DNA from 4 places in the Lysinibacillus sp. BS3 genome. Region 2 is predicted to be linked to each of the others. Evidence: riboswitches for the same ligand, from Rfam matches in the RefSeq annotation. Region 2 holds a riboswitch; each other region holds the start of a gene.
The links. A riboswitch is a leader RNA that binds a small molecule or an ion and turns the genes downstream of it on or off. The one in region 2 is predicted to bind cobalamin.

Region 1: another riboswitch for cobalamin. It lies ahead of AAJG31_RS15485 (hypothetical protein); the one in region 2 lies ahead of AAJG31_RS02675 (hypothetical protein).
Region 3: another riboswitch for cobalamin. It lies ahead of metE (5-methyltetrahydropteroyltriglutamate--homocysteine S-methyltransferase); the one in region 2 lies ahead of AAJG31_RS02675 (hypothetical protein).
Region 4: another riboswitch for cobalamin. It lies ahead of cobT (nicotinate-nucleotide--dimethylbenzimidazole phosphoribosyltransferase); the one in region 2 lies ahead of AAJG31_RS02675 (hypothetical protein).

The regions. Positions count from the first base shown of each region.
Region 1 covers NZ_CP154860.1:3,134,586-3,137,756, reverse strand. The annotation lists gene AAJG31_RS15490 (cobalamin-binding protein) at 1-654, opposite strand, end outside; gene AAJG31_RS15485 (hypothetical protein) at 638-1,195, opposite strand; cobalamin riboswitch at 1,353-1,551, opposite strand; gene AAJG31_RS15480 (glutathione peroxidase) at 1,676-2,221, opposite strand; gene AAJG31_RS15475 (hypothetical protein) at 2,302-2,856, opposite strand; gene ytvI (sporulation integral membrane protein YtvI) at 2,947-3,171, shown strand, end outside.
Region 2 covers NZ_CP154860.1:524,361-527,531, forward strand. The annotation lists gene AAJG31_RS02670 (TetM/TetW/TetO/TetS family tetracycline resistance ribosomal protection protein) at 1-1,196, shown strand, start outside; gene AAJG31_RS02675 (hypothetical protein) at 1,314-2,069, opposite strand; cobalamin riboswitch at 2,295-2,479, opposite strand; gene AAJG31_RS02680 (GNAT family N-acetyltransferase) at 2,691-3,171, shown strand, end outside.
Region 3 covers NZ_CP154860.1:355,328-358,498, reverse strand. The annotation lists gene AAJG31_RS01875 (Lsa family ABC-F type ribosomal protection protein) at 1-428, opposite strand, end outside; cobalamin riboswitch at 994-1,174, shown strand; gene metE (5-methyltetrahydropteroyltriglutamate--homocysteine S-methyltransferase) at 1,348-3,171, shown strand, end outside.
Region 4 covers NZ_CP154860.1:1,486,211-1,489,381, forward strand. The annotation lists gene AAJG31_RS07755 (trimeric intracellular cation channel family protein) at 1-532, shown strand, start outside; gene cobT (nicotinate-nucleotide--dimethylbenzimidazole phosphoribosyltransferase) at 627-1,682, opposite strand; cobalamin riboswitch at 1,774-1,950, opposite strand; gene AAJG31_RS07765 (hypothetical protein) at 2,370-2,765, shown strand; gene AAJG31_RS07770 (rhodanese-like domain-containing protein) at 2,810-3,112, opposite strand.

The DNA.
Region 1 (3,171 bases), 2.1 Mb from region 2:
CTGGAAAGTGCTAGAGCCTGCTGTATATATGTCTGGCTTAGGGCTAACCTCTAAATAAACATTTTTCGGCGTTTTTACATCCTTCACCTTCGTTTGTACTTCAGCAATTTTCGCTTTAATCTCTTCGTTTAATTTATTTCCTTTATCAGGAACATCCATCACAGCAGCAATTTGTTCGATATCTCCATAAACATCGTCGAAAGTAGTCGCAGATTGAATAACAAACACTTTAATTCCTGCGTCCTCAAGCGGCTTTAGGGCATCCTTATCACCTATTGTATAAGCAATGACAACATCTGGCTTTAACGCTATAATTCTTTCACTGTTAAAGTTCATAGTATCAGAGACACGTTCAATTTTTTGTGCTTCCTCTGGGTAAGTATCGTACTCAGTTGCTCCTACAATTTTATCGCCAACACCTAAAGCAAACAAAATTTCAGTATTACTTGGTTGTAAAGATACAACTGTTTTTGGTACTTCTTTAAACTCTATTTCCACTCCACGGTCATCTGTCACTTTATAGCTTGTTTTCTCTGCTTGTTGTGTATCTTGCGAAGCATCTTTATTTTTTGTATCTTCAGCAGTGCCACAGCCTGCTAATACCAGTGCAAGTAAGAGCACTGATAGCCATTGGAAATTAAATACTTTTTTCATTGTTATTCTCCTTTTTCTTTTTCATTGGGTAGGATTTACTAATAAACGGTATTTCCGCTATTCCAGCTTGCTGATTCATAAAAACAGCCATGACAAAACATACATTAGCTAATAAACCAAGGTAATCGAAAAGAATAGCTGGAACCTCTCGTTCTTCTGATACTTTGTGTAAAGTACGATATGATTTTTTTGCCTCACTGCGACAAAGATGTAAGGCTGCAGCAGCCTCTGTTCCTTGAGGTAAAACAAAACTTTGAATCTCTTCCTTCACATGGCGAACGTAAAAATCATAACGTTCACTTAACCAAGATAAATCCTCTTCAGTTACTGCTAATTTCCCACGTACTGAGCCATTCACATGATAAGCCATAGGTAACATAAGCAATAAATCCTCAGCAACAACTTGAACATCCTCTTTTTTTACCGCAGCTAATGCAACTCCTAGATGTGTTGTCAGACTATCTGTTCGAATTTCAAAATCGACCGTTGAAGCTTTCTCACGCATAAATGGATAACAAGAATAACGGGCATCTTTTTTCACTTGCTTCCCCCCTATTTTCTATAATGAAAAATTCTTATTTGAAAGGCATAAAAAAGTCGCTCCTTTTTGCAAAGGAACGACAAAAATAACATAATGAGCCATCAAACTGGACAAAGCCTATGTATTTGCCGTATATCCTCCTAGCTTCCGAGAAGTTTTTATACGTTCAAATAAAGGTCGGTCTCCTGGCTTGTACAGTTCGTCACATGAAACGAATGTGTTATAAAGGACCTTCCCATCTTCTTTGAGACAGTGGTAAATCTTTATAATGGCTGCACTTACAGTTGCGGAAACAGCTCCGGTTTTTCACCGGATTCCCGATTATGCTAATTAGCACCTTTATTCTGCAAGAATATTTCATTTGTAAAGCAGTTTATCATATATGCTTCAGAAAAAATAGCTGTACACAGTTTTAAAATATAGCATTATTTCTACTTGAAGAGAAAACCCTAACAAATTTTTACATTATTAAGAAATTTACTATAATAGTGTTTCAATTGCTTTTTCAATATCGAGCTGTGAATCTGTTGGTTCAAAGCGTGCGACGGTCTTACCATTAGCATCTACTAGAAATTTTGTAAAGTTCCAGCGAATATTACGACCATCTAAAAAGCTTGGGGCAAGTTGAACAATTGCTTCTGCCAACATTTTCTCCTGCATACTTGCCTTCCCAAACTCTCGGTAATCCACTTCATGCTTTAAATAATTAAAGAGTGGATGGGTAGCCTCTCCATTTACCTGTACAAGCTCAAAAATCGGGAATGTGACCCCATAGTTTACCTTGCATAGATGCTTAGTTTCCTCCCCATCTTCAGGATTTTGATGGCCAAATTGATCACAAGGGAATCCAAGAACTACAAAATTCTCTTTTCCATATCTATCATACATTTTCTGTAAGTCTTCAAATTGATATGTAAATCGGCATTGGTTTGCCGTGTTAACAATTAACATTGTTTTTCCACGATATGTTTCCATCGATAAAATTTCGCCATTAGGCTTCCGAACTAGATAATTATAAATGCTCATGCATAATCCCCTTTTTTCATTCATTATAGTTGACTATTCTATCGTTCATCAAAGAATTTGCACAAAAAAACACCACCTCGCTACTTTGAACGGATGGCTGACTTATACTTCTTTTTATATTTAGCATCTTGTTCTTCATTAATTAAACGATGGGCAATATCTAATAATTTCGAGTCATTTGTTTGATCATATAACTTTTTAAATGACATTATAATATCCTGACGAATAAGAGATGGCTGTTTTTCATCTATACATGTTTGAAATCTTTTAGCTAGATACGATACAACCAAATCTCTTTGTACTGGACCCGCCTGTCCAATTTTCCAAATTGCTTGTAATGCATGCCTTGCCGTAGCAGATTGTTCATCGTAAGTCACAGCCCAAATCTTTAAAAAATCCTCCAAGACCCTTTCTTCTGGATCACTTTTTGCAGCTAAAGCGCATAAAATTTGTGCAGCACGTGCACGAGAATAACCATTATTGTATGTAAGAGCTTTTATTAGCTGTTCCCAAACTGCATATGTCCAATCTACGGGTTCTTGCATAATTTTTATTAATTCCTCGTAAGATTCATATTGAATATCGCGATCATGCTCTGTTAGATTACTAAAAAGTTGCAAAATCTCTTTTTCCATAATTCATCCCTACCTTTATTGTTTCAGAACGTAATAAAATTTGATTTATGGTACACTTAACTTAATTTTTTTCGCAAAGAAGGTGAGTTTATGAATAAATTTAATGCTAGGAAATTGATTTTTCGGTTGATTGTGATAATATCACTACTTCTAGCTGCCTATTTTGTTATCCCAGTGTCCATGCCTTTAATACTTGCTGGGATTAGTGCATTTTTCTTAGAACCAATTGTCATGTTCTTTAAACGGAAATGGAAAATGTCACGGAAAATAGCAGTTGCTTTTATTTACATAGTGAGTGTTATTGTTATATCTATT
Region 2 (3,171 bases):
GTCATGATGGGCACCAGCGTTTAACCTTTATGAAGGCAACCAAGGGCTCGTTGCATGTACGAGATGAATTTTCATTTGACGAAGTAACAGAAAAAGTGACCGAAATTCGCCTTTATAACGGCAGTCGCTTTGAGACCGTTCAACAGGTAGAGGCAGGAGAAATTTTCGCTGTCAAAGGACTGAGCCAGGCAAACATTGGGGATCGAATCGGTACAACGATGCTATCACAGCCCTATGAGCTTGTCCCAACCTTACAGGCAAAGGTTCAATATGAGGGTGATCAGCATATCAAGGAAGTGCTACAGATTTTCCGTTTACTCGAAGCAGAAGAACCGTCCTTGCGTGTGGTCTGGCAGGAAAAATTTCAGGAAATCCATGTGCATATTATGGGTGCCATTCAATTGGAGGTCCTGACAGAGGTATTAATGACGCGTTTTTCATTAGCTGTCTCCTTTGGTGAGCCGCAAATTTTATACATGGAAACCATTGCGACGACCGTAACGGGCTATGGTCATTTCGAGCCCCTCAAGCATTATGCAGAAGTTCATTTATTAATGGAGCCAAATCCACGTGGAACAGGTAATACCTTCACCAATGCCTGTCATGCCGATCATTTATCTGTAGGCAATCAGCGCCTTGTTGAAAAGCATCTGTTTGAGCGTGACCATCATGGGCTACTGACAGGCTTCCCTGTAACAGATATTCATTTTACACTTCTAACAGGTCGCGGGCACAATGAACATACATCGGGGGGAGATTTCCGTGAAGCCAGTTTCCGTGCCCTGCGTCAGGGGCTGGAGCAGGCACAAAATGTCCTACTTGAACCCTATTATCGCTTTAAAATGAAAGCTTCAAATGACTTTATCGGTCGTATGATGACTGATATTCAGCAAGCAGCTGGCACGTTCGATGACCCGATTTTATCCGAAACGGATGTTATCCTAACAGGTCGTGCACCTGTTGCCACTTTAATGAGCTACAGTACAACCTTTGCCGCCTATACAAATGGGAAAGGTGCACTCACACTCCAATTTGATGGCTATGATGTGTGCCATAATACAGAGGATGTGATTGCACAGATTGGCTACGATAGAAATGCCGACCCTGAGTATAGTTCCTCTAGTATCTTTTGTGCTAAGGGCAAAGGATATTCGGTTCCATGGCAAGAAGCACAGGCAGCCATGCATTGCCTGTAGGATGGGATGAGCCTGCTCGCTTCGGGTATTTCCGCGGGTATTTCTTGCTTGGGCATCAATATATCTCTACCCTGCCATAAGATATTACAAGCCCTCCAAAAAATGGAGGGCTTGTTTTTATAGTGCACCGACAGCTTTCTTTGTTGGATTGTCCAACAAATATGCGGGTTCAACTATTACATAGTCATGCTTGTTCGTAAAATCAATTAGTACCTTACCAGGTTGACTTTTTAATAGTTGTAGATGATCAATTAATTGCAGTAAAAGCTCGTGACCGTTGCCACGTGGATGCCAGTTGAAATGATAATCATTTAACGCTTGCACCGCTTCAATAAATTGGGCATATTCCTGCTGCACAAATGCAATGAGTTTGTCATGATGAGATGCTAAATCATATAAATATGTTTCGTAAAAGCGCATGACAATCGAGCATAATAAGTCATTGACACGAGCGGCACTTAAAACAGGCTTTGGCTCCAATGATAGACGGTCGAGGTTGGGCTTTGCGCGTGTAGAATCAATGCGCGTAATTAAGTGATACGCTTCTCCGTTGACCTCATAGACAATCGGATTGGTCGGCATGTACATCATAAAACTATTCGTCTTTGTTTTTAGTTCATCTGCTATGGCTGCTTTCGCTAAAAGATGACCGTCCACATCCCCATTTTGTATCCAAATAATTTCTTTATTATATAAGATTTGCTCAAAGAAGCGATCATTGCGAATCAGCTTCGTTGCTAATAATTGATCGATCAGAGACTCGACCACCATTCTTGTTTTCGCTTTCTTGGCAACTTCTGTTCGTGGTTGCTTACAAATGTTCAGATCTTCATAAGGCGTTTCCAACGTTGTCGTTACATGAATATTTGTCATACGTGCATCCCCTTTGCGTACATATTTTCAAAACAAAAAGGACTCCCTACTTTTGAGGAAATCCTTCATTTTATCTTCTTTCATCACACAATGCCAAACAAACCCTAAGTATGTGTGAACGAGTTCGATTGTGAACCCTTTCATTTACTATGGGCGTTTGACGTACTGTGACGAACAGAGCATTCTGTTTTGTCAACATGCCACCTCCTATTCCTCGTAGGTTTATGGTGTGTACTCGTAACAGGCAGGTATCCTGACTCATGATCATCGCTTCTTTTCTCCTTCCCGTCCAAAGACAGTGGATACTGAAAAGTCGCTCACATTTACAGTTGCGGGACAGTGTCGGATTCGCACCGACTTCCCTTTTAAGCAAATTGCACGCAATTTACACCTCTTACTACACGCTATTCAGTTGTCATAGGAATGAGTATATGCACATTCCTATTAGATTACTAAAATCAATTGTAAAGTAGTGTTTTTCTAAAGTCAAATATCACAATATTTTCCAAACTACTAATAAAGTTAGAGGGGGATATAAAAAAGGTGAACTGCGTATTTTTTATCTTTCATTGACTTTATAATGAAAGATAGTGAACTTCTAATAGTGGAAGGATGAAAAATATGAAAACAAGTCAACAATTAGTAACGAGTAATTTAGAGGAAAAAATGAAACTATTTACTGGAGCCGTTTCTGGACAAATTATAGAGGAAGCTCATTTTGTCATAGCCAATACAAATATTCCAACTGATACATTTAATTTGTTAGTAGCGAAATCGCCTATAATTCATAAGGAAAATCATCTTAAACAAAGGATTAATCATTTCATTGTGAATAAACTTCCCTTCAGCACGTGGGTGGATGCCAACTATCTAAGCGATGATTGGCTACAGCTGATAAAAGACTGCAATTTACAGGAAGCTGAACGAAATATGATGATGAAGCTTGACCATACACTTCACACAGGTCCACGAATTTCCAATTATCTTACCATCACAGAAGTAAGTAACAAGGAAGAGCTTCTACAATATAAGGAAGTTTTTCTAAGTTTATTTGGAGAAACAGCAGAAAGAGATGCATTAGAAATTTACTTTCATCAATTCT
Region 3 (3,171 bases), 170 kb from region 2:
TCATCAATTAATAAAAATTGACCCTCTGTCAAAAACAACGCAGCAAGCAGCACCTTTGTTTGTTCGCCATTGGATAATGTTTTAAAAGGACGATACATGACCTCCGCATCTACATGTAGGTAAGCTATTTCACGTAGACATTCCCAATCTTCTGCCTGAGGACAAATTTCCTCAAATATTTCATGGGTATATTTATTTGGATCAGAAACTGGATAGGGGAAATAAGTGAAGTCTACAGAAGAGATGATTTTTCCGCTATACTCATAATTTCCTAATAACAACTGAAAGAATGTTGTTTTACCTCGTCCGTTTCTACCGATAAATCCAAGTTTCCAATCCGTATCGATTTGAAAGTTGACATTCTCAAAAATATTGTCAAAGCTGCTTGGATAAGAAAAAGTTAGGTTTTGTACTTGTATCATGGACATGATAATTCCTCCTTTGTATTGCAACAGTTTACTTTTCATACAAAGTCGGTCTATCCATCTATGGTTCATTTCTCCGTATAAGCAGATGGATATTAACGACTTATACGGAGTGTTACATGCGTTACAATAGTTTCTGAATCGCTCATATTTTTTCCTCTCCTTTATGGGTAAATGAAAGGTACAAAATCAACTATGAAAGCAAGAAAAAAACCCTCCAATTGTACATTGGAAGGATTAGTCTTTCTCTGAATAAATGCGATTTGCCATTTGTGTCATGACAAATAAAATGCAAACTGATAGTTAAAAATGGATAGACTAACCCTATATTTTGTGTTTGAAATCATTCAATTCAAATAAAAATATAGTTTAGTTCTTCATTGTCCATTCATCAGTCCTCTCATAATTGTCTTTTTATAGTAACAAATTTTTTTACAGAATACAATGTAACCTTATTTTCATTTAGTACTATACAACAATTCCTATAATATTTATAGAAATAATTTATATAATAGTTGAAAAATAATTTCTACTATTCTGAAATATGTGCTATAGTAGGAGCATAATTGAATATTGTGTAAGACTTGGTGCCAAATGAAAGTTTGGCTTAAAAGGGAAGTCGGTGCAAATCCGACGCTGTCCCGCAACTGTAATTCGGAGCAAATCACAAATGCCACTGGGGAAACTGGGAAGGCTGTGAGGCGTGTTGATGGAAAGCCAGGAGACCTGCCAATTTCTAGTACACACCAAATACCTACGTGGAAATAGGTGGTGAAAAGTGACCAAATAGGCACTGTGCGATAACGTTTATGCGAAAGTAGATACTTTTTCGTATTGTTTTAGCATTATTAATTTTAACATGCAGCCATTTTCCTAATAGGAGAATGGCTTTTTATTTTTTCTAAAAAAGGAGCTTAAAAACATGAACTATACAAGTACATTGATCGGTTATCCCTATATAGGGGAGGAACGCGAATGGAAAAAAGCACTAGAAGCATTTTGGCGCAATGAACTTTCTGAGGAGGACTTTGAGGAAAAATTAAAGAAAATCCGTTTATCAAGAATAAACAAGCAGCTGCAACTTGGAATCGATATGGTGACAGTTGGCGACTTTACGTTTTACGATAGAATGTTAGATACAGCTTTGATGTTTGGTTTAGTTCCAAAGCGCTTTAACTGGCAAGGTGGTAAAGTCGATTTTCATACCTACTTCAGTGTAGCAAGAGGAGACAAAACAGCCGTAGCTAGTGAAATGACAAAATGGTTTAATACAAATTATCACTACATTGTTCCAGAGTATGAGGGACAAGCCTTACAACTAACAGAAAATAAAGTGTTAGCCGACTTTTTAGAGGCGAAGGAAACTTTCGGTATCATTGCGAAGCCGACACTAATTGGTCCCTATACATTTTATAAGTTAACGAAAGGCTACAACAAATTAACACAGGTTGAGTACTTATTAGCTTTATTACCACTCTATACGCAGGTATTAAAAGAATTAGTGGATGCAGGTGCCACTTGGATTCAGCTAGAAGAGCCATCCCTCGTCTTAACACTTGATCCAGCAGAGATAAAGCTGGTGAAAGAAATGTATGACCAGTTAGCCACTGCCGTTCCTGAGGCTAAAATAATGCTACAGACTTATTTCGAAGCTTTAAGTGCCTATGAAGCATTAAGTACATTGCCTGTTCAAGGATTCGGTTTGGACTTTGTTCATGGCTATAAAGGAAATATGGCGTCACTTCGTCAATTTGGTTTCCCGCAGGATAAAGTATTAGGAATAGGGGTAGTGAATGGCCGTGATATTTGGCGTTCAAACCTGGCGGAAGTCAATGCGACGATTCAAGCCATTGAACAGCTAAGTCATGCTGCTGAACTATGGATTCAACCATCAAGTAACCTACAGCACGTTCCAATCACAACCTCTCTTGAAAATGAACTTGACCCTGTTTTAAAGCAGTCTCTGGCCTTCGCAGATGAGAAAATCATAGAAATCACGGGGCTGACTAAATATAGACGAGATAAAGATGGTTCCTTACAACATAATTTTTCAGAAAGTATGAAGGCGATTGAGGCTCTAAAAAAACATCCAATCCGCCAAAATAAGTTAATTCATCAAGCCGTTCAAACTGTGACAAAGCAAGATTTTGAACGACACAGTAATTTTACGAAGCGACAAACGATCCAACAACAAGCCTTAGGATTACCGCTGTTTCCAACAACTACAATCGGTAGCTTCCCGCAATCAGATGAAGTGAAAAGAAATCGTAATGCGTGGCGAAAGAAACAATTATCGAATGAAGCCTATGAAACATTTTTAGAAGACGAAACAAAGCGCTGGATCTCCATACAAGAGGAATTAGATATCGATGTACTTGTTCATGGTGAATTTGAGCGTACAGATATGGTTGAATATTTCGGTGAAAAGCTGACTGGCTTTGCCTTTACAAAGAAAGCGTGGGTTGTTTCATATGGATCACGCTGTGTGAAGCCTCCGATCATTTATGGAGATGTTGCATGGGCTTCACCAATTACCGTAAAAGAATCCGCCTATGCCCAAAGCCTAACGAAGCGATTTGTAAAAGGCATGCTGACAGGGCCAGTAACAATATTAAATTGGTCCTTTGTGCGAGATGATTTGTCCCGTAAAGATGTCGCTTATCAAATTGCATTAGCACTCCGTAAAGAGGTGGAAGCACTAGAAAACGCAGGTATATCAATTATTCAAGTGGACGAGCCAGCGTTA
Region 4 (3,171 bases), 960 kb from region 2:
AGAATACGATTTATTCGGTGTATATATACTTGGTATTGTGACTGCTTTTGGTGGAGGAGCTATTCGAAATTTACTCATTGGACTACCTGTCACAACGCTTTGGGGACAGGATATGATGTTTCAAATAGCGCTTGCTGCGATTACGATATTCTTTATTTTTCCGCATCATCTGATTCAACATTGGCATCGTTGGGGTAACTTCACAGATGCGATTGGCTTATCAGCATTCGCTATTCAAGGCGCACTCTATGCTGTCAAGCTTGATATGCCAGTGAGCGCAGTCATTGTAGCTGCTGTTTTGACAGGTTCAGGTGGTGGTATTGTACGAGATTTATTAGCTAGAAGAAAACCATTAGTTCTCCGTGATGAAGTTTATGGTGTTTGGGCAGCTCTTGCTGGACTGCTAATCGGATTCGAGGTTTTTACAGGGGACATATTCCTTTATATTTTATTCGCAGTGATTACAGCTTTACGTATTCTTTCCTATATGATGAAGTGGCGCTTGCCATTACGAAAGTTAAATCGTGCATAACCATTCAGCCAATGACCAAAAATTAAGTCATTGGCTGTTTTATTGTTTAAGCTAATGTTTCATTCCTTATTTGATTAAAAAAGAGACATTTAACTTACCTTTTTAACAACTGCATTGATTCTTCTAAAGTCACCATGTTTTTCATCATCGAGCAAGCTGCATCTAAAAGAGGAAAGGCTAAGGCTGCTCCAGAACCTTCGCCTAAACGCATATTCATATGCAACATCGGTTCAATGCCCAGTAAGGCAGCGGCAATTTTTGCCCCTGGTTCCTCTGAAGCATGGGAAGGAATGATATAATCGATTACTTTTGGTTCGAGCTTATAAGCAATGAGGGCGGCTATAGTCGAAATAAATCCATCAATGACAACGGGTTTACGATGGGCAGCAGCGCCAAGAATAATACCTGTCATCGCCCCTATCTCTAACCCTCCAACCTTAGCCAGAACATCAATAACATCACTTGGATTAGGCTTATTTAAGGTAATTGCTTTTTCAATAACTGCCGCTTTATAGGCAATGCCTCCTTGGCCTACTCCTGCACCAAACCCCGTTACTTCGATAGGGTTGCATCCCGTCAAAACAGCTAATATCGCAGCACTTGGTGTTGTATTGCCGATGCCCATTTCTCCAGTCCCAAGTACATCAGCACCTTTTATGATTTCCTCAGTGGCCACACGGATTCCTACTTCTATCGATTGAATGGCTTCTTGTTTGGCCATAGCTGGACCGTGTGCCATGTTATCGGTACCGTATTTAATTTTATGAATAATGACACCTGCATCAAGTGAAATATCTTCTTTTACTCCCACATCTACTGTGACCACCTTTGCATTGGTAATCCCCGCAATCGCACAAACGCCTGTACCCCCCTTAGGAAAATTTAATGTTTGAAAGACCGTAACATCTTGTGGATTCGTGGTTACACCTTCCTCGCAAACACCATGATCTGCAGCACAGACAATCATCACCTTTTTGTCGACCGTCGGATATAATTGTCCTGTTATACCAGAGAGCTGTACGGCAATTGATTCTAGTTTACCCAAGCTACCCGGGGGCTTACAAAGCGCATCAATCCGCATTCTAGCTTGCTCCATACTTTTCATATCAACCCCTTGAATGTTTTGAATCGTGTCTTGTAATAATTGCATGATTATTTCTCCTCTCGTTCTCATTAAGACAAAATAAAAAGTCTGTAGTTTATTGTCATGACAAATAAACTACAGACTTTTCCATCATCTATATCTTCTAAAGCATGTAGGCAGGTCTCCTGGCTCAAGTTCAACACCTCATAGTACCTTCCCAGCTTTTCGCTAGTGGCATACACTATGAAACTCCCTTATACAGTGGCGGGTCCGCTAAAGCTTTTCACTTTATTCCCTATTCTCCCTAGTGGGCACCTATTGCTTTTATGTAATTATGTTAAATCTACTTTACAACTTTTTTAGTGTCAAGAGGAAAAAATTTTTTGAGTGTTAACTTAGTACATACTCCAATTCCCAATATAAGCTTATCAATAGCCTGTGAATCTTTCACTTGATTCCTAGTCTTCCTTAATTATTGCTTTTAAAGATTTCTCTATGCCTAACACTCAGCTTGTACAAGAACTAATTACTAAATCAATTGTCTTAACAAATAAACTACAGACTTTTCCATCATCTCTACCTTCCGTAGCATATGTTTTGCCAATTCACTGAGTAATGTTGAACATAAAAGTTGAAAACCTTAATAATCTGTTCAATGTAAACATAAATTATTTCTAAAAATTCAGTATTCAGTTGATTAAAATTAGGGTAAGTATCAAATAGTAAAACGATGAAAAGTTAGGAGTAGATACGATGAATGCAAAAGAATTAAGAAACGCTATTGCTGAAACCTGTGAAACGCACGATAGCCTCTATGCCAAACTCGTAAAACCGATCAATCAGTTATTAATCAATATCGACGCTTCGATCAGCGAAGAGACAGCAAATAAAATACTAGAAAATTTAAAATTATTTCATAGTGGTGATAAATACATTACGGAGTGTCATTTCGAGGAGAGTCAAAATTTCTTGAAAGATGGCATTGAGCTTCTCCAAAAAGGGGATTTGGCGAATGGAGCACTACAAATTTATGGAGCTGGTCTAAACTTTGCTAGTTATGCTTCAAAAGTGCAGGGACAAAAAAATGTTAATATCTACAAAAACTTTGAAGAGAATTTTAATTTTATCATGGACGCCGTGAAAAAATAATCATGAAAAAAGAAAGAGTATATGCTCTTTCTTTTTTTCATGATTTATTTAAATTCTAATTCTCCATCATAAGCCAGCATGCCGCCTTCAAGGTTTGTTACATCAAATCCTTGTGCCTCTAAGTAAGCACACGCATTGGCAGAACGAGCTCCAGCCTTACATACAATAATATATGGCTTTTCTACATCTAATTCCTCTAAACGTTCAGGGATAGTTCCGAGTGCAATATGTTTAGCACCTGGGATCATGCCATGTGCTACTTCATCCTCTTCACGAACATCGATAATATATAGGTCCTCATTTGCATCTAACAGATCTAATAATTGTGTTGTTTCCATTGTTTTCATAAACTTTGTCCTCCAAAATATCAAATTCCACTATCATTATAGCTTGTAGCAAAAAAAAC